One region of the Bradyrhizobium sp. SBR1B genome, then DNA from elsewhere that is predicted to be linked to it. Evidence: riboswitches for the same ligand, from Rfam matches in the RefSeq annotation. Region 1 holds a riboswitch; each other region holds the start of a gene.
The links. Region 1 has a riboswitch for cobalamin ahead of GGD61_RS12060 (TonB-dependent receptor domain-containing protein). Riboswitches for the same ligand answer to the same signal wherever they lie in the genome.
Positions count from the first base shown of each region.

Region 1 (5,067 bases):
CGGAGCGCAGCAGCAGGGCATCGTTGACGCGATAGGACAGGCTGGTCTCCGAGCCGTAGCGGCGGGTCGGATCGAGATTGGTGTTGTAGAACAGGACCGGATTGAAATGGACCTCGTTGGTGAGATCCATCAGATAGAGACTACTCTGCAGCTGCAATCCGCCTCCCTTGATGCGAAAACCGCCCTCGATATCCCAAGAGGTCTGGGTCTTGAGCTCGAACGTTTGCGGGATCGCAGCGAAGGTCAAGGGATCGAAGGAAGGCCCCGAGGACAGGCGCTCGTCGACATCAGGCGTGCGGAAAGCGCGCGCAACGCGGCCGAACAGCGAGACCTGGTCGTTGAGGCGATGCTCGGCGCCGAGATGCAGCGCATATTGGGTCTCGTTGCTCGTCAGCGGCAGCGCGCCGATGTCGGCGTTGAAGGGAGCTGCCGGGTCGAAATTGTCGCGTGCCGCAAGTCTGACGTTCTGCACCCGCGCGCCGTAGGAGATGTCGGTCGTGGGCGCGATTCCCAATGTGTGCTGGAAATAGCCCGCAACCGACTGCTGCCTGAGGTCGTAATTGTGCCATGGGGAGAGCCCCTGCCCGGCGCCGCGATTCTGCTCAAAGCTCGCATCGTAATAGTCGATGCCGGTCAGGAGCTGCGACGGCATGCCGAGCAGCAGGCTCTTCACGCTGAGCCGCGGCGTGATCGACCAATTCGTCAGATGGGAACCGACATAGGTCGACGTGAAGAACGCCGGAACCGGCGTCGGGGTGGAAAAGAACGCACTCTGCTGCTTCTTGTCGCGCACGCCGCCGTCGACGATGAGATCGACGCCGTTGACCAGGGTCTTGGTGAAGCCCGCAGTCGCGCCAAAACCCTCCTGGTTGGCGTAGTTGAACGGCGTGCTGGTCCCTCGCCGGTTGGCCCTGAGCTCGTCGAGGCCGATGGAGGGATCGACGGTGCGGCCGCCCGGCAGCCGCAGCTCCTGATTGTCGCCGGTGACGGTGAGAAAAGCACTCAGGCTCGGCGTCGTGTAATTGAGATTGCCGACGCCGTTCTGCTGCGAATAGCGATTGTTGTCGCGGTAGCCATCGGTCCTGACCGTATTGCCGTAGAACGAGGTCGACCACGGGCCGGAATTGAGCGAGGTCGAGACATTGCCGAGCCTGGTGTTGAACGAGCCGAAACCGGCCTCGATGCGCGCGGTCACGGGCGGTCCGCCAACGCCATTTCTTGTAACGATGTTGATCACACCGCCGACCGCGTTGTCGCCGTAGAGCACCGCGCCGGAATTTCCCCGCGTGACCTCGATGCGTTCGATCGAATTGAGCGGGATGGTGGAGAGGTCCACCTGCGCCATGTCGACGTCGTTCAACCGTCGTCCGTTGACCAGCACCAGCGTGTTGGCGGTGGCAAAGGCGCCGAAGCCACGCAGGTCCACGCTGGTCTTGGCGCCGATCTGGCCGCCATAGAGCGTCGTGATCTGGGCCCCCGGCGTCTGCGTCGCGATGATCTCGGCAAGCGTCTGCGATGGCGAATGCGCGATATCCGCGGCCGTGATGACGGTCGTGGCGGCCCCGACGATGGCGCCGTTGCCGACGGCAGCCTTACCGCCGGAGCCAGATGAGCCGGCTCCATTGCCTGCCGGCGCGACATTCGTCCTCGCCCGCTGCCGCGTCGCCTCGCCGTCACCGATCGCCCTCGCCCGCGTGCGGTTGTGATCGTCGGGCTGCGTCACTTCGATCGGCGGCAATTGCTCGGCAAGCGCGTGCTGGGCGAAGGCGGAGGACAGATCGAGCGAATGGAAGGAAACGGATACGAGCAGGCCGACGGCAAGGCGCCTGGCGGCAGAGACGAGACGGGACACAATTGTAACCTCGGTATGACGTCAGTGGCACGTCACAGCGAACGAGGTTTCACGGCAGAGCGATGGATTGCTCCGGTGAAGCTAATGTCTGTACTCCCCGACCGACATCTTCGCGTGTGACCACGGCTGACGGCAGGTCTCCTGGCTCGCGGGTCGTGACCTCGCGTCGCCTTCCCAGGACCGAGTTTCCCAGTGGCATGAGACGAAAGATTCACCGCTTACAGTTGCGGGGGCAGCCGTGGCGTTGAGACAGATCCCTGCGTTGGGACAATCCCGCACCACATTCCCTTTTGATCTCCCTGAGGAGAACCGTCGCCGATCATTTACGAGCCGTTGGCCCCGGGAGTCAATCGACCGATGGGTGCCGGGCGCTCAGGTCCGCCCTCGCACACGTTGCGCCTGGGCCCAGGCGACAGCGACGTCGCGCGGCGGAACATCGACGCGCTTGATCGGGGTCAATTCGCCGGAGGCCGAGACGATCGCGGTCTCCTCGCGACGACAGCGCGTGCAGACAAAGCGGACCTCGTGCGGGGACGCCGACCAGCTCGACCGCTTCACATTGGCCGCCATCGGCCAGGCATCACAATGCGAGCACGACACCAGAAATCGACCGGGATCGAGCATACCCATTTCCATCGGACTCCGCGTCCTGCCCACCTGCTTCAATGATTAACCCAAGTGAATCGTTCCGGTGCCCCAGCACCGCCGCTGGGTGCGCCGGAGAAAGCGGTAGCCTCAGCGCGCGCCCTTGAGGGTGCAGGAGGTGGTGCAGGTGACCGTGGTGCCGCGATCGCACGATTTGCACGCACTGACGCACTGGTTCATGTCGCGGGGATTGTAGCTGTAGTTCCGCATCGGGCAGGTCGGCGTCGAGCCGGTGATATCCTGCTCCTGGTCGCAGGCCGCCGTCATGAGCGCGACTATGATCACGGCAACGAGGCGCATGTGATTGCCCTGTCAAGCATGGCAAATGACACTCGCGGGGTGCGCTGCAATGCAGCGAACCCCGGCCTTTCCATCACGAGCGATCGCTCGCGACGTCAAGGATGCGCGCCAAACCTTAAGAACGGATTGCAGCCGGCGTCACGCCGCAGCCTTGGTCGCGATCGCCTGCCGCATGTCCACCGCCAGCTGACGGTACTGTTCCGAGAGTTTCAGATAGAACTCGCGCTTGGTGCTGTCGGTGGCGAGCTTGGCGATCAGCTCGCATTCGGCGGTGAGCGTCTCGAACCGTTCCAGCCTGTCCTGAAGTTCCGTCATCGGCGTGTCCCCGTCAAACGCCTCAAGGACATCCAACCTAAGCCCGGGAAATAGGTCACGGCGAACATCGTTATCGAGTAGAAACGTTTTTTCCGGACAGGGCGGGCCGGCCCAACAAAAACGGCTATTTCTGCTCCAGCCGCCAGGCGCCGTCCCACCCCTCTTCCGGCGGCTTGGCCTCGAATTGCGCGATGCGGCCGAGCATCGTGCGCGAGGGGCCGTCGCCGGGGACGGCTTCGAGCGCGGCGTTGAAGGCGGCGCGCGCCTCGTCGAAGCGGCGGGCCCGATAGGCGGCGAGCGCTTCGGCATAATGCGTGCGCAGGCTGTCCTGCGCGGCGGTGAGCGCGCCCGCCTGCGCCATCACCTCGAAGATCGGCTGCGGCGCGCTCTGGCCGGCGACCGCCAGACGATCGATCTCGCGCAATTCGAGCCGCGCTCCGATCGCATCAGCCGTGGCCAGCGAGATCAGGATGCGGGTGCCGTAGACCTTGTTGACGGCCTCCAGCCGCGAGGCCAGGTTCACGGCGTCGCCCATCACGGTGAAGCTCATCATCAGCTCGGAGCCGATGCTGCCGGTCAGGACCTCGCCGGTGGCGATGCCGATCCGCAGGTCACACGGCGCCGGCATGGCGCGGATGCCGAGCAGGTCGGGCAGCTGCTTCTGCAGCGCGGGCACCTGGTCGACCATCTCGGTTGCGGCGATGCCGGCCAGGAGCGCCTGCTCGTCCTCCTCGATGAAGGGCGGGCCCCAATAGGACATGATGGCGTCGCCGATATATTTGTCGATGATGCCGCGATTGCTCCTGATCGGTCCGGACATCACCGTGAAATAGTGGTTCATCACCCTGACGAGGCCACGCGGGGTCATGCCCTCGCTCATCGAGGTGAAGCCGCTCATGTCGCAGAACATGATGGTCATGACCCGGCGCTCGCCGTCGATCGCAACCTCGGGCCGGTCGATCAGCCCCTGCACCACCTTGGGATCGATGTAACGGCCAAAGGTCTCGCGGATGCGCTCGTTGTGCCTGAGCTGCTCGGTCATGCGGTTGAAGGCCGCGGCGAGCTCGCCGATCTCGTCCTGCGTGGAGACGGTGATGGTCTTGTCGAAGCGGCCGGCCTCGACCTCGCGGGTGCCGGCGAGCAGCAGCCGCACCGGGCGCGTGATGCCGCTGGACACCAGGAGCGCAAAGGCAAAGCCGACGATCGCCGCGAGCAGGGTCACGACACCCGAAACGACGATCGCCTGATGCTGGCGGCTGATCACCTGCGACGTCGAGAAGAACACCTGCGTCAGCATGTCGGCGCGGATCGCATCGACCTTGCGGTTGAACTGATCGCGTAGCACGTCGATGTGTTCCAGCGTGCCGCGGGCCTCGGCCATCTGCCTGGCGTCGACCTGCTTGAGCAGCTTTGCATGGTCCTCGTTCAGATCGCGCCGCAGCTCGGTGACGGCGGTCTCGATGCGAATATCGATCCGTCCCAGCGCGGCATTGTCGGAATACGTCCTGGGGTCGTCGATGATCGCGTTGACAAGCGAACGCGCGGCCTCGGCCTCCTCCTCGATCTTGCGATCGGATGTCTCGAACTCGCGAAGGCGCGCCGCATAGGCCTCTTCGTCCGACGGTGACTCCATTTTGGTCATGACCATCCGCCGTAGCGCCAGCCCCCGCTCCAGCGAGCGGATGTTGGCGCGGGCCAGATGGCTGTAGGCGGGGATGTAGCGGTTGGTCAGCTCGTCGAGCAGGACGCCGACCTGGCTCGACATCACCATCGACAGGATCGAGGTGACCAGCATCAGGACGATCAATCCGAGGGCGATACCGACGATCTTGCGCCTGATCGACTGGTTGAAAATCGGCATAGCTGCAAGGACAAAGGCCAAAAGGGAAGGAGCAAGGGAACTCCATACACCGGATCGGGCTGCGGGAACACGCGCAATCTGGTTCCTCCTGACG
Region 1 covers NZ_JACIHC010000004.1:68,387-73,453, reverse strand. Annotated here, with positions in the region: gene GGD61_RS12060 (TonB-dependent receptor domain-containing protein) at 1-1,852, opposite strand, end outside; cobalamin riboswitch at 1,966-2,181, opposite strand; gene GGD61_RS12055 (hypothetical protein) at 2,225-2,476, opposite strand; gene GGD61_RS12050 (hypothetical protein) at 2,588-2,797, opposite strand; gene GGD61_RS12045 (hypothetical protein) at 2,936-3,112, opposite strand; gene GGD61_RS12040 (adenylate/guanylate cyclase domain-containing protein) at 3,237-4,973, opposite strand.

Region 2 (5,067 bases), on a different contig from region 1:
AGGTGCTAGCGCGCTAGCGCGAGCAGTCCTTCCACGTCGAGATGCTTTTCGATGTGATCGGCCAGCGCATCGAGCGCGCTTTCGACCCTGGCTTGATAGGGCTCGCCACCTGCGGGAATGTCGAGCCTGGCCAGATAGGCCTTGCGGAAATCATCCGACGTGAACAGGCCGTGCAGATAGCTGCCCTGCACGCGGCCATCGCGCGAGATCGCGCCTTCCGGCTCGCCGTTCAGCTTCGCAAACGGGCGCGCGCGGTCCGGCCCGTCAGTGCGGCCGATGTGGATTTCGTACGCCTCGATTGGCTGGTCTGTGTCGGCATGCACGGCCGCGACACGCGTCAGCGTCTTCTGCGGACTCATCACCGTGTCCACGTCCAGCAGCCCGAGGCCCGGCGTGTCGCCTGCGGTGCCTTCGATGCCGTCAGGATCGGCGACGTTGCGCCCAAGCATCTGATAGCCGCCGCAGAGACCGAGCACATGGCCGCCCCTGCGGTGATGCGCGAGCAGATCGATGTCCCAGCCTTGCGCGCGCAGGAAGGCGAGATCGCCGCGGGTGGATTTCGAGCCGGGGATGATGACGAGACGCACGTCCCCCGGGATCGCTTCGCCCGGGCGTACCATCACGAGATCGACGCCCGGCTCGAGCTTGAGCGGATCGAGATCGTCGAAATTGGCGATCCGCGACAGCGCCAGGCAGGCGATCTTGCACTGGCCCGGCTTGCGCGCGTCGCTGAGGCCGAGCGCGTCCTCGGCCGGCAGCTCGCCGGCGCGCGCGAACCAGGGCAGCACGCCGAAGCCGAGCCAGGCCGTTCTTTGTTCGATCAGCCTGTAGCCGTCGTCGAACAGCGAGGGATCGCCGCGGAACTTGTTGATGACAAAACCCTGGATCATCGCGGCATCGTCGGGGTCGATCACGGTCTTGATGCCGACCAGCTGGGCGATGACGCCGCCGCGGTCGATGTCGCCGACCAGCACGACCGGCACGTCCGCCTTGCGCGCAAAGCCCATATTGGCGATGTCGGCCTTGCGCAGGTTCACTTCGGCCGGGCTACCGGCACCTTCCACCAGCACCAGATCGGCCCGCCCCTTCAGCCGCTCAAAGCTCTCCAGCACCGCGCCCATCAGCGATGGCTTCATCGCGGCATAGTCGCGGGCACGCGCGGTCGCGATGCGCTTTCCTTGGACGATCACCTGCGCGCCGATGTCGGTCTCGGGCTTGAGCAGCACGGGGTTCATGTCGGTGTGCGGTTCGACGCGAGCGGCCAGCGCCTGCAGCGCCTGGGCGCGGCCGATCTCGCCGCCATCGACGGTGACGGCGGCGTTGTTCGACATGTTCTGCGGCTTGAACGGGATCACGCGCAGGCCGCGCCGCGTGAGGGCGCGCGCGAGACCGGCGACGATGAGCGACTTGCCCACGTCCGAGCCGGCCCCCTGGATCATCAGCGCGCGTGCCATCGAACTCAGAACTCGACGCCGGCCTGTGCCTTGATGCCGGAGCGGAAGGGATGTTTCACCAGCGTCATCTCGGTGACGAGATCGGCGATCTCGATCAACTCCTCCTTGGCGTTGCGGCCGGTGAGGACGACATGCGTCATCGGCGGCTTCGAGGTGGTCAGAAACTCGACGACCTCGGCGATGTCGAGATAGTCGTAGCGCAGCGCGATGTTGATCTCGTCGAGCACGACCATACGCAGGCTCTCATCGAGGATCAGCTCCTTGGCCTTCTCCCAGCCGGCGCGCGCGGCGGCGATGTCGCGGGCGCGGTCCTGCGTCTCCCACGTAAAACCTTCGCCCATGGCGTGGAACTGGCAGAGGTCGCCGAAATGGCCGGTGAGCAGGCGCCGCTCGCCGGTATCCCAGGCGCCCTTGATGAATTGCACGACTGCGCAGGGAAGGCCGTGCGCGACGCAGCGGACGATCATGCCGAAGGCCGACGAGGACTTGCCCTTGCCGGCCCCGGTGTGGACGATGATGAGGCCCTTTTCGCCGCTCTTGGTCGCCATGATCTTGTCGCGGGCGGCCTTCTTCTTCGCCATTTTCGTGGCGTGGCGGGCGTCGGTTTCTTCGGCCGTTTTTGTATCCGGTTCAGGCGTCATCGGGTCCCGGTCCTTCGGCTTGACAAGTGGCGGCCACCGGCAAATGGTGGCCCGGCGTTGGTTCCTGTCCTATGACAGGCGAAGAGGGAATGCGATAGGGTCCGAATCGGCAAGATTTGGGTCCAAAATGCAGCCGCCCCCGCGACCGTGACCGGAGAGATGTCCGAAGCCACTGATTCCCTCAGGGAATCGGGAAGGCGGGGATCGAAGGGGAAAACCCTGCTCCGCAAGCCGGGAGACCTGCCAGCGCGGACGAGTTTTGGACCGGCGGACGGGGTGTTCCGCGACGGGGAAAACGGGCCTCCAATAGAGCGGTCCGTGTGCCTCATCGCCTCCCGCTGTTATCTGGAAGAGGCGATGACCGTCACACTTCACGTCTGCATCACCTGCCGTGCCGGCGAGACGCCTGGCGAAGGCGAGGCGACGCCCGGCAAGCGCCTGCATGGGGCGATCCTCGACGCGGGCGTGCCCGAGGGTGTCAATGTGGTTCCCGTCGAATGCCTGTCGGCATGCAACCAGGGTTGCTCGGTCGCGCTGAGCGCGCCCGGCCGGTGGTCTTACGTCTATGGCCGCCTCTCGGATGCAAATGCGCAGGATGTGGTCGCGGGCGCCGCGGCCTATGCGGCCGCGCCTGACGGCCTCGTGCCCTGGCGCAGCCGGCCGGAAATATTCCGCAAGCAGTCGCTTGCCCGCATTCCCCCCATTGCCGTCGTGCCGGAGGCCGCCGAATGAACTCGCTCGCAAAAGTCCCTGTGACGGTGGTCACCGGTTTTCTCGGCTCGGGCAAGACGACGCTGATCCAGCATCTGCTCAGCAATGCCGGCGGCAAGAAGCTCGCGGTGCTCGTCAACGAGTTCGGCAGTGAGGGCGTCGACGGCGAGATATTGAAATCCTGCGCCGACGCCAATTGCCCGGAGGAGAACATCGTCGAGCTCGCCAATGGCTGCATCTGCTGCACCGTTGCCGACGATTTCATTCCGACCATGGAAAAACTACTGGCGCGGCCCGTGCGGCCCGATCACATCCTGATCGAGACCTCGGGCCTGGCGCTGCCCAAGCCGCTGCTGAAGGCATTCGACTGGCCGGAGATCCGTTCGCGCATCACCGTCGACGGCGTGATCGCGCTCGCGGATGCCGAGGCTGTCGCCGCTGGCCGCTTTGCGCCGGATCCTGACGCCGTCGAAGCGCAGCGCGCGGCGGACGAGAGCCTGGATCACGAGACGCCGCTGTCGGAAGTGTTCGAGGATCAGATCGCCTGCGCCGACATCGTGCTGCTGACCAAGGCCGACCTCGTTGGCGCGGCGGGACTTGAAGCGGCCAAGGCTGCCATCACCGCCGAGATGCCGCGCCGCGTGCCGATGCTCCCCGTGACCGACGGTGCGATCGATGCGCGCGTCATCCTCGGTCTTGGCGCTGCCGCCGAGAACGATCTCGCCGCGCGTCCCTCGCATCATGACGGCGAGGAAGAGCACGAGCACGATGATTTCGCCTCGGTCGTGGTCGACCTTCCTGAAGTCGCCGACGTCGATGCGCTGGTCGCATCCGTCCAGAAGCTGGCGCGCGAGCAGAACGTGCTGCGCGCTAAGGGCTACATCGCGGTCGCGGGCAAGCCGATGCGGCTGCTGCTGCAGGCGGTCGGCGAGCGCGTGCGCCACCAGTTCGACAAGCCCTGGGGCGCAGGTCACAGGCGGTCGAAGCTCGTCGTGATCGGCGAGCACGGCGATATCGACGAGGCCGCCATCAAGGCAGGACTAGGTATCTGATGCACGTCGTCTTCCGCGAGAGCCGCGGTCTGGAGGAGACCGCGACGCCAAGGGATATCGGCCAGGACCCGGCCGATCTCGTGGTGCTCTCGTATTCGGATTCGGATCTCGCGGCGTTCGCAGCCGGCTGGCGGCGTGGCCGCCACAGCCTGCCGACGCTGCGGCTCGCCAATCTCGCGGAGCTGCGTCATCCGCTGTCAGTGGACACCTATATCGAGCGCACGCTGTCTCAGGCGCGTGGCATTCTGGTTCGCCTGATTGGTGGTGAGTCCTACTGGCCGTATGGTCTGGCTGTGCTCCGGCAGCTCGCCAAGGACCGTGGCATTGTGCTGGCCGTGCTGCCGGCCGACGGCCGCGACGACCCGCGGCTCGATGCATACTCGACCCTGCCGGTCTCGACGCTGCGCCGGCTCAAGGTGCTCTGCGACACCGGCGGACCGGTCGCCGCGCAAGCCGCGATCGCACAGCTCGCACTGGCTTCGGGACTCTATGCCGGGCCTGTTATCGGCGACACCGCTGTGCCCGAGATGGGGTTCTACGATCCCGCCCGCGGCGTCATTGCGGCACCGGCGCACGGCGAGGGCAAGCCGCGTGTGCTGGTAACGTTCTATCGCTCATATCTCACCGCCGCGGACATGGGCCCGGTCGATGCCCTGATCGCAGAGCTGCGCGGGCGCGGCTTTGAAGCCTGCGGCGTGTTCGTGACCTCGCTGAAGGCCGCGGGCGTCGCGGATTGGTTGCGGGCGCATCTTGCGCAAAATCCTCCGGCGGCGATCGTCAACGCGACGGCGTTCTCCGCGGCTGGCGACGACGGCACGACGCCGTTCGATGCCGCAGCGTGCCCGGTGTTCCAGGTCGCGCTCTCCACCGCCCGGCGCGAGGACTGGACGGAGTCGCTGCGCGGCCTGTCGCCCGGCGATCTCGCGATGCATGTGGTGCTGCCCGAGGTCGACGGCCGTTTGTTCGCGGGCGTGGTGAGCTTCAAATCAGCCGGCATTCGTGACCCCGATCTGCAGTTCTCACACCTGGCGCATCGCGCCGATGAGGAGCGCGTGACGGCCGTCGCTGCGCGCGTCGCGGCGTGGCGGCGACTTGCGGAGACGCCGGCCGGTGAGAAGCACCTGGCGCTCGTGCTCTCGAACTATCCGGGCCGGCCGCACCAGATCGCGCATGCGGTCGGGCTCGATGCGCTGGCCTCGGTCGAGGCGT
Region 2 covers NZ_JACIHC010000006.1:96,281-101,347, reverse strand. Annotated here, with positions in the region: gene cobD (threonine-phosphate decarboxylase CobD) at 1-17, shown strand, start outside; gene GGD61_RS17785 (cobyric acid synthase) at 6-1,454, opposite strand; gene cobO (cob(I)yrinic acid a,c-diamide adenosyltransferase) at 1,460-2,095, opposite strand; cobalamin riboswitch at 2,137-2,358, shown strand; gene GGD61_RS17775 (DUF1636 domain-containing protein) at 2,453-2,827, shown strand; gene cobW (cobalamin biosynthesis protein CobW) at 2,824-3,858, shown strand; gene cobN (cobaltochelatase subunit CobN) at 3,858-5,067, shown strand, end outside.
Region 2: it holds a riboswitch for cobalamin, as region 1 does, so the genes downstream of both, GGD61_RS17775 (DUF1636 domain-containing protein) here and GGD61_RS12060 (TonB-dependent receptor domain-containing protein) in region 1, are expected to answer to the same signal.

Region 3 (5,067 bases), on a different contig from region 1:
ACCTCGGCGAGCACGCCGGACATGACGATCTGGTCGGGCATGCCGAGATAGGCGCCCCAATAGATTTGAATCCCGGCTGGATCAAGCGACTGGAATGCCGTGCCGCCGTCGAGCATTACAACAACGGTATCCACCCCTGCCGGCCAGCCGCCTTCGCGCAAACGCCGCCCCGTCGTGACCAGAAAGGGCTCGCCGATGTCGTTGAGCGGCAGCGCATGCGCCGCGCACAGCGCCTGGATCGAGGTGATGCCGGGCACGACCTCGATGTCAGGCAGGGGATTGAGCCGCCGCGCAATCCGCAGCGAGGAGTCATAGAGGGAAGGGTCGCCCCAGATCAGCAGCGCAACCTTGCCCTCGCCTTCGAGATGGTTCGCAATCGCTTTCGACCAAGTCGCGGCAACCGCATCGTGCCAATCGTCCACGCCCTTGCGGTATTCCGCCTCACCTGCGTCGCGCACGGGAAGGTCGAATTCAGCGATGGCTGTGTTATCGCCGGTGAGTACATTCGCGCAGATCGTCCGCCTGAGATCGGCGAGATCGGACTTCGCGGCACCCTTACGCGGAATCAGGACGAGGTCGGCGGCGTTGATCGCTTGAACAGCGGCGCGCGTCAGCTGGTCGGGATCGCCGCAACCGATGCCTATCAGGGAGAGCGTGAGCATCGCGAACGCGACGGGCGGCCCTGCTGGCCGCCCGTTCGCTTATCTCTCAGGCCGCGTTATGCAGGCGCGGGGTGACGAGACCGGGCGCGGTGACGCCGCGCAGCGACTTCGCCAGTGCCAGCACCGCGAGATCGGCCAGCGGCTCGATTACGATGACGAGCGCATAGGACGCCGCGAACGTCGCGATGTTGGCGAGGTTGCTCATCGCAAAGCCCGAGCCATAGAGCGCCCAGAACGCCACCCAGGCGATCACGCCGGCCTGGTAGGTCGTCGAGAGCGCCAACGCCTGCCGATACTTCAAATCGACATAGGCGGTGTTGCGCGAGATGATCCGTGTGGCGATCGCCTGGATCGCGAACAGCGGCACCAGCAGCGTCGTGACGTTCATGCCGTATTGCGGGATGTCGACCGGCTCGAAGAATACGCCCTGGAGCAGCAGGCCGAATGCGAGGCCGAAGGCCGCGGGCGCTGCGCCGAACAGCAGGAACAGTGTCGAGCCGAGAATGAAGTGCACCTCGGAGACGCCGACCGGGAAGTGCGGCAGGATCTCGAAGAAGATGAACACAAGGACTGTGGTGGCGAGCGTCCGCGCTGCGAACGACGTGATGCCCTGCTCACGCACGGTCTCCACCGCAAGCTTCAGCGCAACGCCGCCTGCGGCGATGCCGGTTGCGTAACTCAACACGAGCTTGGCGCCCGTCACGACCCCGGGTTCGATATGCATGGCTCAATTCCTTCCTGCCGTCACACCCGACGGCCTTGGCCTCAAAACGTGCAGGGCCGGTCTCCTGGCTCGCGGTTCCCCGGGATTTCCGGCCTTCCCGGACCTTGCGGCCCAGTGGCTGATCGGAGTCCCTCACCGCTTACAGTCGCGGGGGCGGCTGGGGTTTTGGGCGCCGCAACTGGGTCCGCCCACCCCCATTCCCGATTATGCTCCGGCGCTTTGCGCCGCGTCGAGCACCATGCTTCTCTTGTGTGCCCCTTTCGCTGAGCCTGCGTCAAGGGGCGAACGGCGGCCAAGGCCGTCATGACGGATAATCCCCCGCCAGCGCCCCAAACAGGATCACGGCGGCCGTCGACGCGGCGCCGCCGCGCGCAAGCTGCTCGGCAAGCTCGGCGATGGTGGTGCGGACCAGCCGTTCGTCCGGGCGGCCGAGGGATTCGGCGAACAGCGCGGGAGTATCTGCAGCGAGGCCGTGCGCGATCAACTTTGCGACAAGCGCGGGGAAGGTGCGCCGACCCATATAGACCACGGTCGTCGCCTCAGGATCGGCCAGGGCCGCCCAATTCAGATTCGGCGGCAACTCGCCGGTGACATCAGCGCCGGTGACGAATTGCACCCGGCGCGAGGTGTGGCGCCGGGTCAGGGGGATGCCGGCTTGCGCTGCGGCAACGCAGGCCGATGTGACGCCGGGAACGATCTCGTAGCCGATGCCGGCCTCACGCAGCGTCTCCAGCTCCTCCTCGAGCCGGCCGAAAATGCCGGCATCGCCCGACTTGAGCCGAACCACGCGCGCACCTGTTGCGGCGTAGTCGACCAGCAGGCGGTTGACGTGGTGCTGCTTGGTCGAGGGACGCCCTGCCCGTTTCCCCACCGCGACGAGATTGGCGCCGGGCCGGGCGAGATCAAGGATCGCGCCGGAGGCGAGATCGTCATAGAGCACGACGTCGGCCTCGCGCAGCCGCGCGGCGCCCTTGAGCGTGAGAAGCTCGGGGTCGCCGGGGCCGGCGGAGATGAAGGAGACGAATCCGCTCACCGGTCCTCCGCGATCAGATGAAAGAACGTGCCGGTGGCGTGGCCGCGCTGCGAACCGGTCTCGGCAATGACCGCGCCGGTTGCATCGTGCACGACTGCCAACGGCGTATCAGGCTGGGCAAGAATGGTCGAATAGTGGAACTCATGGCCGCGCAGGCGCGCACTGGGGCGATGTCCCGGCATCGGCGCGGCCAGCGTCGCGAGACGATAACCGAGATGCATGCGACGTTTGGCAAAGCTGGTCTCGAGGCCAAGCAGGCCTGTCATCTCATGGCGAACACCGTCCGCATCGGTCAAAGCGGTTCCCAGCACCATATAGCCTCCGCATTCGCCGTGCACCGGTCGCGTTTCGGCGAAGGCGCGCAGGCCGCTGCGAAAACGCGCATTGGCCGCGATCCTGCCGGCATGCAGCTCGGGATAACCGCCGGGCAGCCAGCACACATCGGCGCTCGCGTCGGGCGCTTCATCGGAGAGCGGCGAGAATGTCGAGATCTCCGCGCCCGCCCCGCGCCAGGCTTCCAGCATGTGCGGATAGACGAAAGAGAACGCCGCATCGCGCGCGAGCGCGATGCGCCGGCCCGGCGGCGTCACGTTCAGCCCATTCGCGGCGGGTTGTGGTGTCCAGGACGCAGCCGATCGCAGCACCGCATCGAGATCGACATGCTCGGCAACGAAGCGCGCGGCCTCGTCGATCAGCTTGCCGATCTCGGCCTGCTCCTCGGCCTGCACCAGGCCGAGATGCCGCTTCGGCAGGCTGATCTCGGCATGGCGCGGCAGCGCGCCGAACACGGCAATGCCGGCGTCGTTGAGCGCACGCCGCACGAGGTCTTCGTGGCGCGGGCTGGCAACGCGGTTGAGCACGACGCCGGCGAGCCGTACGCCGGGGCGATAATCACGAAGACCCGCGGCGATCGCCGCCGCGGTCTGCGCTTGTCCGGAAGGATCGATCACCAGCACCACCGGCCAGCCCAGCATCTCCGCAATGTCGGCGGTGGCACCGGTGCCGGAAACACCGGGCGCGGCGACGCCGTCGAACAGGCCCATCGATCCCTCGGCAAGCACGACATCGGCGTCCGCGCCGCGGCCGACGAGATGCGAGATCGCCCCGCGATCCATCGCCCAGCTATCGACGTTGACGGAAGCGCGCCCCGTGGCGGCGGCGTGGAAGGCGGGATCGATGTAATCGGGACCGCTCTTGAAGCACTGCACGTTCAAGCCGCGATGGCGCCAGGCGCGCGCGAGCGCCAGCGTCAGCGTGGTCTTGCCGACGCCGGAGGCCGGTGCGGAGATGACGAGGCCTGCCGCCATCACGAGCCTTCCGGAAAACGCGGCTCGGCGCCGACCGGCCGATAGCGGCGATCGTAATCAGCGGCGTAAAGGCGGCTCTCGTCGAAATCCGCAGCGCCGAGCGTCTTGCCGACCAGAATGATCGCGGTGCGCTCCATCTCGGTGCCGACGGCAGCATCGAGCGTAGCCAGCGTGGCGCTTATGATGCGCTGATCCGGCCAGCTCGCGCGCCAGACGATCGCGACCGGACAGTCCGCGCCGTAATGCGGCGCGAGCTCGGCGACGACCTTGTCGAGCAGATGGATCGACAGATGAATCGCGAGCACTGCACCGGTCGCGGCGAAGGCTGCCAACTTCTCGCCCTCAGGCATCGCGCTGGCACGGCCCGGCGTGCGCGTCAGCACCACGGTCTGAGCCAGGCCGGGCAAAGTCAGCTCGGCCTCGAGCGCTGCCGCAGCGGCGGAGAAGGACGGCACACCAGGCGTCACGGTGAACGGAACGCCAAGTGCGCGCAGGCGGCGGAGCTGCTCGCCCATCGCCGACCAGATCGAGAGATCGCCGGAATGCAGGCGGGCGACGTCCTTGCCCGCCGCATGCGCGGCGGCGATCTCGGCAATGATCTCGTCGAGCGACAGCGCCGCGGTATTGACGATGCGCGCGCCGGGCGGACAATGCGCCAGCACGCCCTCGGGGACCAGCGAGCCGGCATAGAGGCAGACCGGACAGGCCGCGATCAGGTCGCGGCCGCGCAACGTCAGCAGATCGGGAGCGCCCGGCCCCGCGCCGATAAAATGCACCGTCATGCGCCGTCTCCTTCCGCGATCGCGGCCGTCGCCGTGCGATCCTGCGAGACAACGCGTGTCGAGATCAGCCGAGCGCGAGGCCCGGCCGCAGCGAGCGCCGCGGCTTCGGCGATCGATCCAGTGCCGAACTTCTCCATCACGAGATTGGACTGGGTCGGCGTGGCGATACCGGCCAACATTTCGGCCGGTACAGCCTTGATCGGCACACCGCACTCACGCGCGAGCTGCTGCAGCGGCTCCGCGTCGGCCTTGTCGCTGACGGTTGCCATCGCAGTGAGGCCTTCGGGATCACCCGCCGCCAGCAGTGCTTCGCGCAGCGAAGCGAGACTGACATCTCTTCTGAAGCCAAACCCGGCCACCTTCATCGGACCGTACTCCACTGCACCACCGGCCGTGCCGCCTCCCAGGAGCGGTAGCGGCCGAGCGGCGCGGCATGCGCGATCTCCACCCGCATCAGCTCGCCGCCGTGGCGCTGGTGCAGATCGCCGAGCAACGCTTCCGTCTCCAATGTGACTGAATGTGCAACCAGCCGCGTGCCCGGCGCAATTCGCGACCAGAT
Region 3 covers NZ_JACIHC010000006.1:84,217-89,283, forward strand. Annotated here, with positions in the region: gene cobF (precorrin-6A synthase (deacetylating)) at 1-662, opposite strand, end outside; gene GGD61_RS17710 (energy-coupling factor ABC transporter permease) at 709-1,386, opposite strand; cobalamin riboswitch at 1,423-1,642, opposite strand; gene cobA (uroporphyrinogen-III C-methyltransferase) at 1,688-2,419, opposite strand; gene GGD61_RS17720 (cobyrinate a,c-diamide synthase) at 2,416-3,726, opposite strand; gene cobM (precorrin-4 C(11)-methyltransferase) at 3,726-4,508, opposite strand; gene GGD61_RS17730 (cobalamin biosynthesis protein) at 4,505-4,873, opposite strand; gene cbiE (precorrin-6y C5,15-methyltransferase (decarboxylating) subunit CbiE) at 4,870-5,067, opposite strand, start outside.
Region 3: it holds a riboswitch for cobalamin, as region 1 does, so the genes downstream of both, GGD61_RS17710 (energy-coupling factor ABC transporter permease) here and GGD61_RS12060 (TonB-dependent receptor domain-containing protein) in region 1, are expected to answer to the same signal.

Region 4 (5,067 bases), on a different contig from region 1:
ATTGCCCCGATGTCTCCGCCGTGCATCGCGAGGCCGCGATCGCACGGCAGGCGCAACTGACAAAGCCGACCGGTGCACTCGGCCGGCTGGAGCAGCTCGCAATCGAGCTTGCGGACCTGCAGGCGACCGAACAGCCGCGTGCCGCACGGGTGCCGATCATTGTCTTCGCCGGCGACCACGGCATCGTCGCGCAGGGCGTCTCGGCCTATCCGCAAGCCGTGACCATCGCGATGATGGCGAATTTTGCCTCCGGCGGCGCCGCGATCTCGGTGCTGGCGCGCGAGCTTGGCTCGAGCCTGGACGTCGTCGATGCCGGCACGCTAGCAACAGAGGCGATGGCGGGTGTCATCTCCGACAAGCCGCGCCATGGCACGCGCGATTTCAGCGTCGAAGCCGCGCTCGCACCCGCCGAGCTGGCGTATGCCTTCGAGGTCGGCCAGCGCGCGGTTGCGCGCGCGCAAGCCAATCAGCCCGATCTCTTGATCTTCGGCGAGATGGGGATCGGCAACACGACGACGTCGGCGGCGATTGCTGCAGGCCTGCTCGGCATCAGCGCCGAAGAGATCGCGGGCAGCGGCACCGGCGTCGATGCGGCCGGCCGCGCACATAAGGCCCGCGTGATCGACGCGGCGATCGCGCGTCACGGCGTTGGCGGCGCCTCGCCCGAAAAAATCCTGTGTGCCGTCGGCGGCCTCGAGATCGCGGCGATCTCAGGTGCGATCATTGCGGCGGCGCAGCGCCGTATTCCCGTATTGATCGATGGCTTCATCGTATCGGTGGCAGCGCTCGCAGCAGTGCGACTCAATCCGTCGTGCCAGCCGTTCCTGCTGCCGTCGCATCAATCGGCGGAGCAGGGGCATCGGCTGGTGTTGCGCGCGCTGAACGTGCAGCCGTTGATCAGCCTCGATCTCAGGCTCGGCGAGGGATCGGGCGCCGCCATCGCGCTGCCGCTGGTGCGGCTCGCTTGTAGCCTTCACAACGGCATGGCGACGTTTGCGCAGGCCAATGTGCCTGACAGACCTAACTGATCGGCTGATTGACGGAGACGACGCGCCAGCCGCTCGCGAGGCGATCGATCCGGGTCAGCGACAGCGGATCGACCACGAAGCGCAAGGCGGCCTGCGGCGTCAGATCCAGCGCGATGCAGAGCGCGGCGCGGATGGTGCCGGAATGCACTACGAGCGTGGCCGATCCGGCTGCGATCCGCGACAGGCCCAGCCGGACACGCGCGACCTGATCCGCAAAGCTTTCGCCGCCGGGCGGCCGTCCGCCAGCCGGATCGCTCCAGAACTGCGCATAGGCCTCACCGCGGGTCGCCTCGAGTTGGTCATGGCGGTGGCCGGTCCAGTCACCAAAATCCTGCTCGCGGAATTCACTGACCAGCTTCGGTTCGAGCCCCAGCGCGCGTGCCGTCTCGATCGTGCGCCGCGACGGGCTGGCATAGCCGGCGGCATCCGGTGGCAGGCGCCGTCGCACAGCGTCCAGTTGCACGCGATCGCTGAGATCGGCCGGCGCGTCGGCGGCATGGATGGTGCCTGTGACGCCCGCGACGGGCGCGTGCCGTATCAACCAGAGGAAGGTCTCGCCTTCCATGCTCATCTCCAAGGAAGTTGGTCGTTGTGGCCATAACGCCGCAACTGGCACATTGACTCTGTTGTGATGGTAATCCTAGATGCTCGCGACGGTTTCCCCGAGAGGGGATGAAAAGGGAATACGGTGCGGGGACATTGTCCCCAACGCCGTGGCTGCCCCCGCAACTGTGAGCGGATAATCCTTCGTCAGAAGCCACTGGGTCCTCGGTCCCGGGAAGGCGACGAAGTGGTGATGACCCGCGAGCCAGGAGACCTGCCGTCAGCCGTGGTCACACGCGAAGATGTCGGTCGGGGAGTACAGACATTCGGCTTCATCGGACGGCTGAAGAGCCAAAAGGTGAGACCTCGTTCGCTGTGACGTGCCACTGACGTCATACCGAGGTCCGAAAACCGTGTCTTCCATCCGTATCGTACGACCGCGACAATTCCTGCTCGCATCCGCTGCGCTCACATCCCTTGCCGCACTCGATCTGCCCGCTGCGCTGGCGCAGCAGGCCCGGGAACCCCTGCCGCCCGTCGAAGTATCGCCGGCCCAATCCCGCAAGCAGGCCAAGCCTGCCGCCCGGGAGGCGCAGAGCGCGCACCGGCAAGCAGCGCGCAGGCCGGCGGCCGCGGCAGCGATGCCGAAGCCCGTCGTGCCGGCTACGGCACCCCCGACGCCGCTCAACAGCAATGCCGTCGCCGAAAGCGCTTCGCGGCTCGGCCTGACGGTGCGACAGACGCCCGCGACCGTCGAGGTGATCTCCGCCGAGACCATGCGCGAGCAGGGCTATCGCACGGTGTCCGACGTGGCCCAGGGCGCGGTCGGCGTCACCGCCGGCGATAACCCGGCCGAACCTTCCGCCTTCTCGATGCGTGGCTTCACCAACAGCCAGATCAACACGCTCTACAACGGCATCAAGATCGGCCCGCAGAACATGACCTCGCGGATCATGGACACCGCCAATCTGGAGGCCGTGGAATTCCTGAAGGGCCCGGCATCGCTGATCTCGGGTGAAGGCGCCGCCGGCGGCGCGATCAATTTTGTGACCAAGCAGCCGCACACGGGACCGATCCGGAACGAAGCTGATTTCTCCTGGGATTCGCTGAATTCGTTCCGCGCGCATTACGGCTCGGGCGGCAGCACCAACGTCCAAGGCCTCGACTATCGCTTCGACATCAGCCGTTCCGCGCTCAACGGCTTTGCCGACGACACCAATACCAAGATGCTCGATGTGTCCGGCCAGCTCAATTACCGCATCTCCGACAGTCTCAAGATCTGGGGCGCGATCGAGTATCGCGAGGACCGTTCGAAAGCCTATTGGGGCGCGCCGCTGGTGCCGATCGCCTTCAGCGGCTCGCACGCGACGACGAGGATCGTCTCCGGTAATTACTTCAATAGGACTGATCTTGGCGCGGTCACGATCGACGACCGCACCTTCAATACCAACTACAACGTCCTCGACAATCGCAATGTCGCGCAGGAGGTGTGGCTGCGCGGCGGCTTCGAGCTGAAGCTGGCGCCGGACCTGACGCTGAAGAGTCAAGCCTATGGCTACGGCGCCGAGCGCACCTGGTTCAACAACGAGATCGAGGCGTTCGATTCCACCAACAACCAGGTGTATCGCGAGCGCTTCTATGTCGCGCACAGCCAGCGCCTCGTCGGCAACATCACCGATTTGATCTGGGACGCTGATATCGCGGGTTTCGACAATCGGCTGGTCACGACGTTGTCATCGAGCTATCTCGACTTCGTCAGGCCGGGCGCGGCAAATTTCCCGAACGATTATGTCTCGCTGGTCGATCCCAACCGCGGCTTTTACGGCTCGCTCACGACGCAGCAGCAGACCGCGCGCATCAACAACGAGGCGCTGTCGTTCGAGGACCGGCTGAAGCTGACGCGGACCTTCGCGCTGATCGGCGGCCTGCGCGTCGAGCATATCGGGCTCGACCGCAATTCGACCGATTCCGCCGGGCTTGTGAGAGCCGGCTTTCCGTTCACGAAAGACTGGGCGCCGGTGACGGGCCGCATCGGTTACACTTGGGAGGCCGTGCCCGGCCTGATCTTCTTCAGTCAGTACGCCACCGGCGCCGACGTCTCCGCGAACACCAGCTTCCTGCTGTTGCCGACCCAGCCGCTCGACCTGACGACCGCGCGTACCTATGAGACCGGCGTCAAGCACCTGTTCTGGGACAACCGGGCGGAGTGGTCGTTCTCGGCCTATGACATCGTGCGCAAGAACGTCTATGCCGCGGCCGGCGGCATGGCGCTCAACATCGCCGGGCGCCAGGAATCCAAGGGCGTCGAGCTTGCCGCTTCGGTTCGTCCGATCGATCCGCTGCGTCTGTGGGGCAACATCGCCTATGTCGATGCCCGCTATGCCGACTACAATTTCGCCGGCGGCTCGTTCTCCGGCAATACGCCGCCGAACGTGCCGCGCATTGTGGCGAATGCTGGCGCGTCCTGGCGCTTCTTCACGCCCTGGCCGGTAGAGCTCGGCATCGTCGGCCGCCATGTCGGCGACCGCTACAACACCGATGCCAATGTCGTGACGATGAAGGCCTATACCGTCGCCGACGTCTATGCCTTCGTCGACATTCCCAAGACGGTGTTCAACGCGGTCGATCAGGCCCGCCTGACCTTCCGCGTCCGCAACATCACCGATAAGCGCTATGCGATCTGGGGCGATCCGTTCTATCCCGACCAGATCCTGCTCGGCGCGCCTAGGACCTACGAGCTCTCGGCCGCGTTCAAATGGTAGGATCATGAACGCATGATGGGCGCGATCGTCCTTGCGCATCGCTGGCTCGGGATCGCGTTCTGCCTGCTGTTCGCGATGTGGTTCGCGACGGGGATCGTGATGCACTTCGTGCCGTTTCCGTCGCTGACGGAAGCGGAACGGTTTGCCGGCCTGGCGCCGGTGGATCGCGAAGCGGCGAGGATCCCGGTTGCGGCGGCGGTCGCTGTGAGCGGGGTCGCGGACGCCGTGCGCGTCCGGCTGATCCAGCGGAGCGATGCAGCGGTCTACATCGTGTCGGGATCATCGCGCGTGCGCGCGGTCCGCGCCTCCGACGGAGCGGATGCGTCGGTCGCAATTGCCGATACCGTCCTTGCGATTGCGCGGGAGCACGCGCGCAATCGCGGGCTCGATGCCGTGCAGGCCGCGGTCGTTGCCCGTCCGGACTATGATCAGTGGAGCGTGCCGAACGGCTTCGATCGCCATCGGCCGCTGTTTCGCGTGGCCTTCGGCGATGCTGCCGGGACGGAAGTCTATGTCTCCTCGCCCACCGGCGAGATCGTCCTGGATACGACGCGGCGCGAGCGGGGCTGGAATTGGGCCGGTAGTGTCCTGCACTGGATTTATCCGACGGTCCTGAGAAGCAACCGGCTCCTGTGGGATCGCGTCGTCTGGACGCTGTCATTGCTGGCCTTGATCGCGGCAATGCTTGGTGCGGTGCTCGGGATCGCGCGGGTGAAGCTGCGAGGGCGCCGGAT
Region 4 covers NZ_JACIHC010000006.1:79,027-84,093, reverse strand. Annotated here, with positions in the region: gene cobT (nicotinate-nucleotide--dimethylbenzimidazole phosphoribosyltransferase) at 1-1,028, shown strand, start outside; gene GGD61_RS17695 (histidine phosphatase family protein) at 1,021-1,593, opposite strand; cobalamin riboswitch at 1,666-1,868, shown strand; gene GGD61_RS17690 (TonB-dependent siderophore receptor) at 1,985-4,333, shown strand; gene GGD61_RS17685 (PepSY domain-containing protein) at 4,346-5,067, shown strand, end outside.
Region 4: it holds a riboswitch for cobalamin, as region 1 does, so the genes downstream of both, GGD61_RS17690 (TonB-dependent siderophore receptor) here and GGD61_RS12060 (TonB-dependent receptor domain-containing protein) in region 1, are expected to answer to the same signal.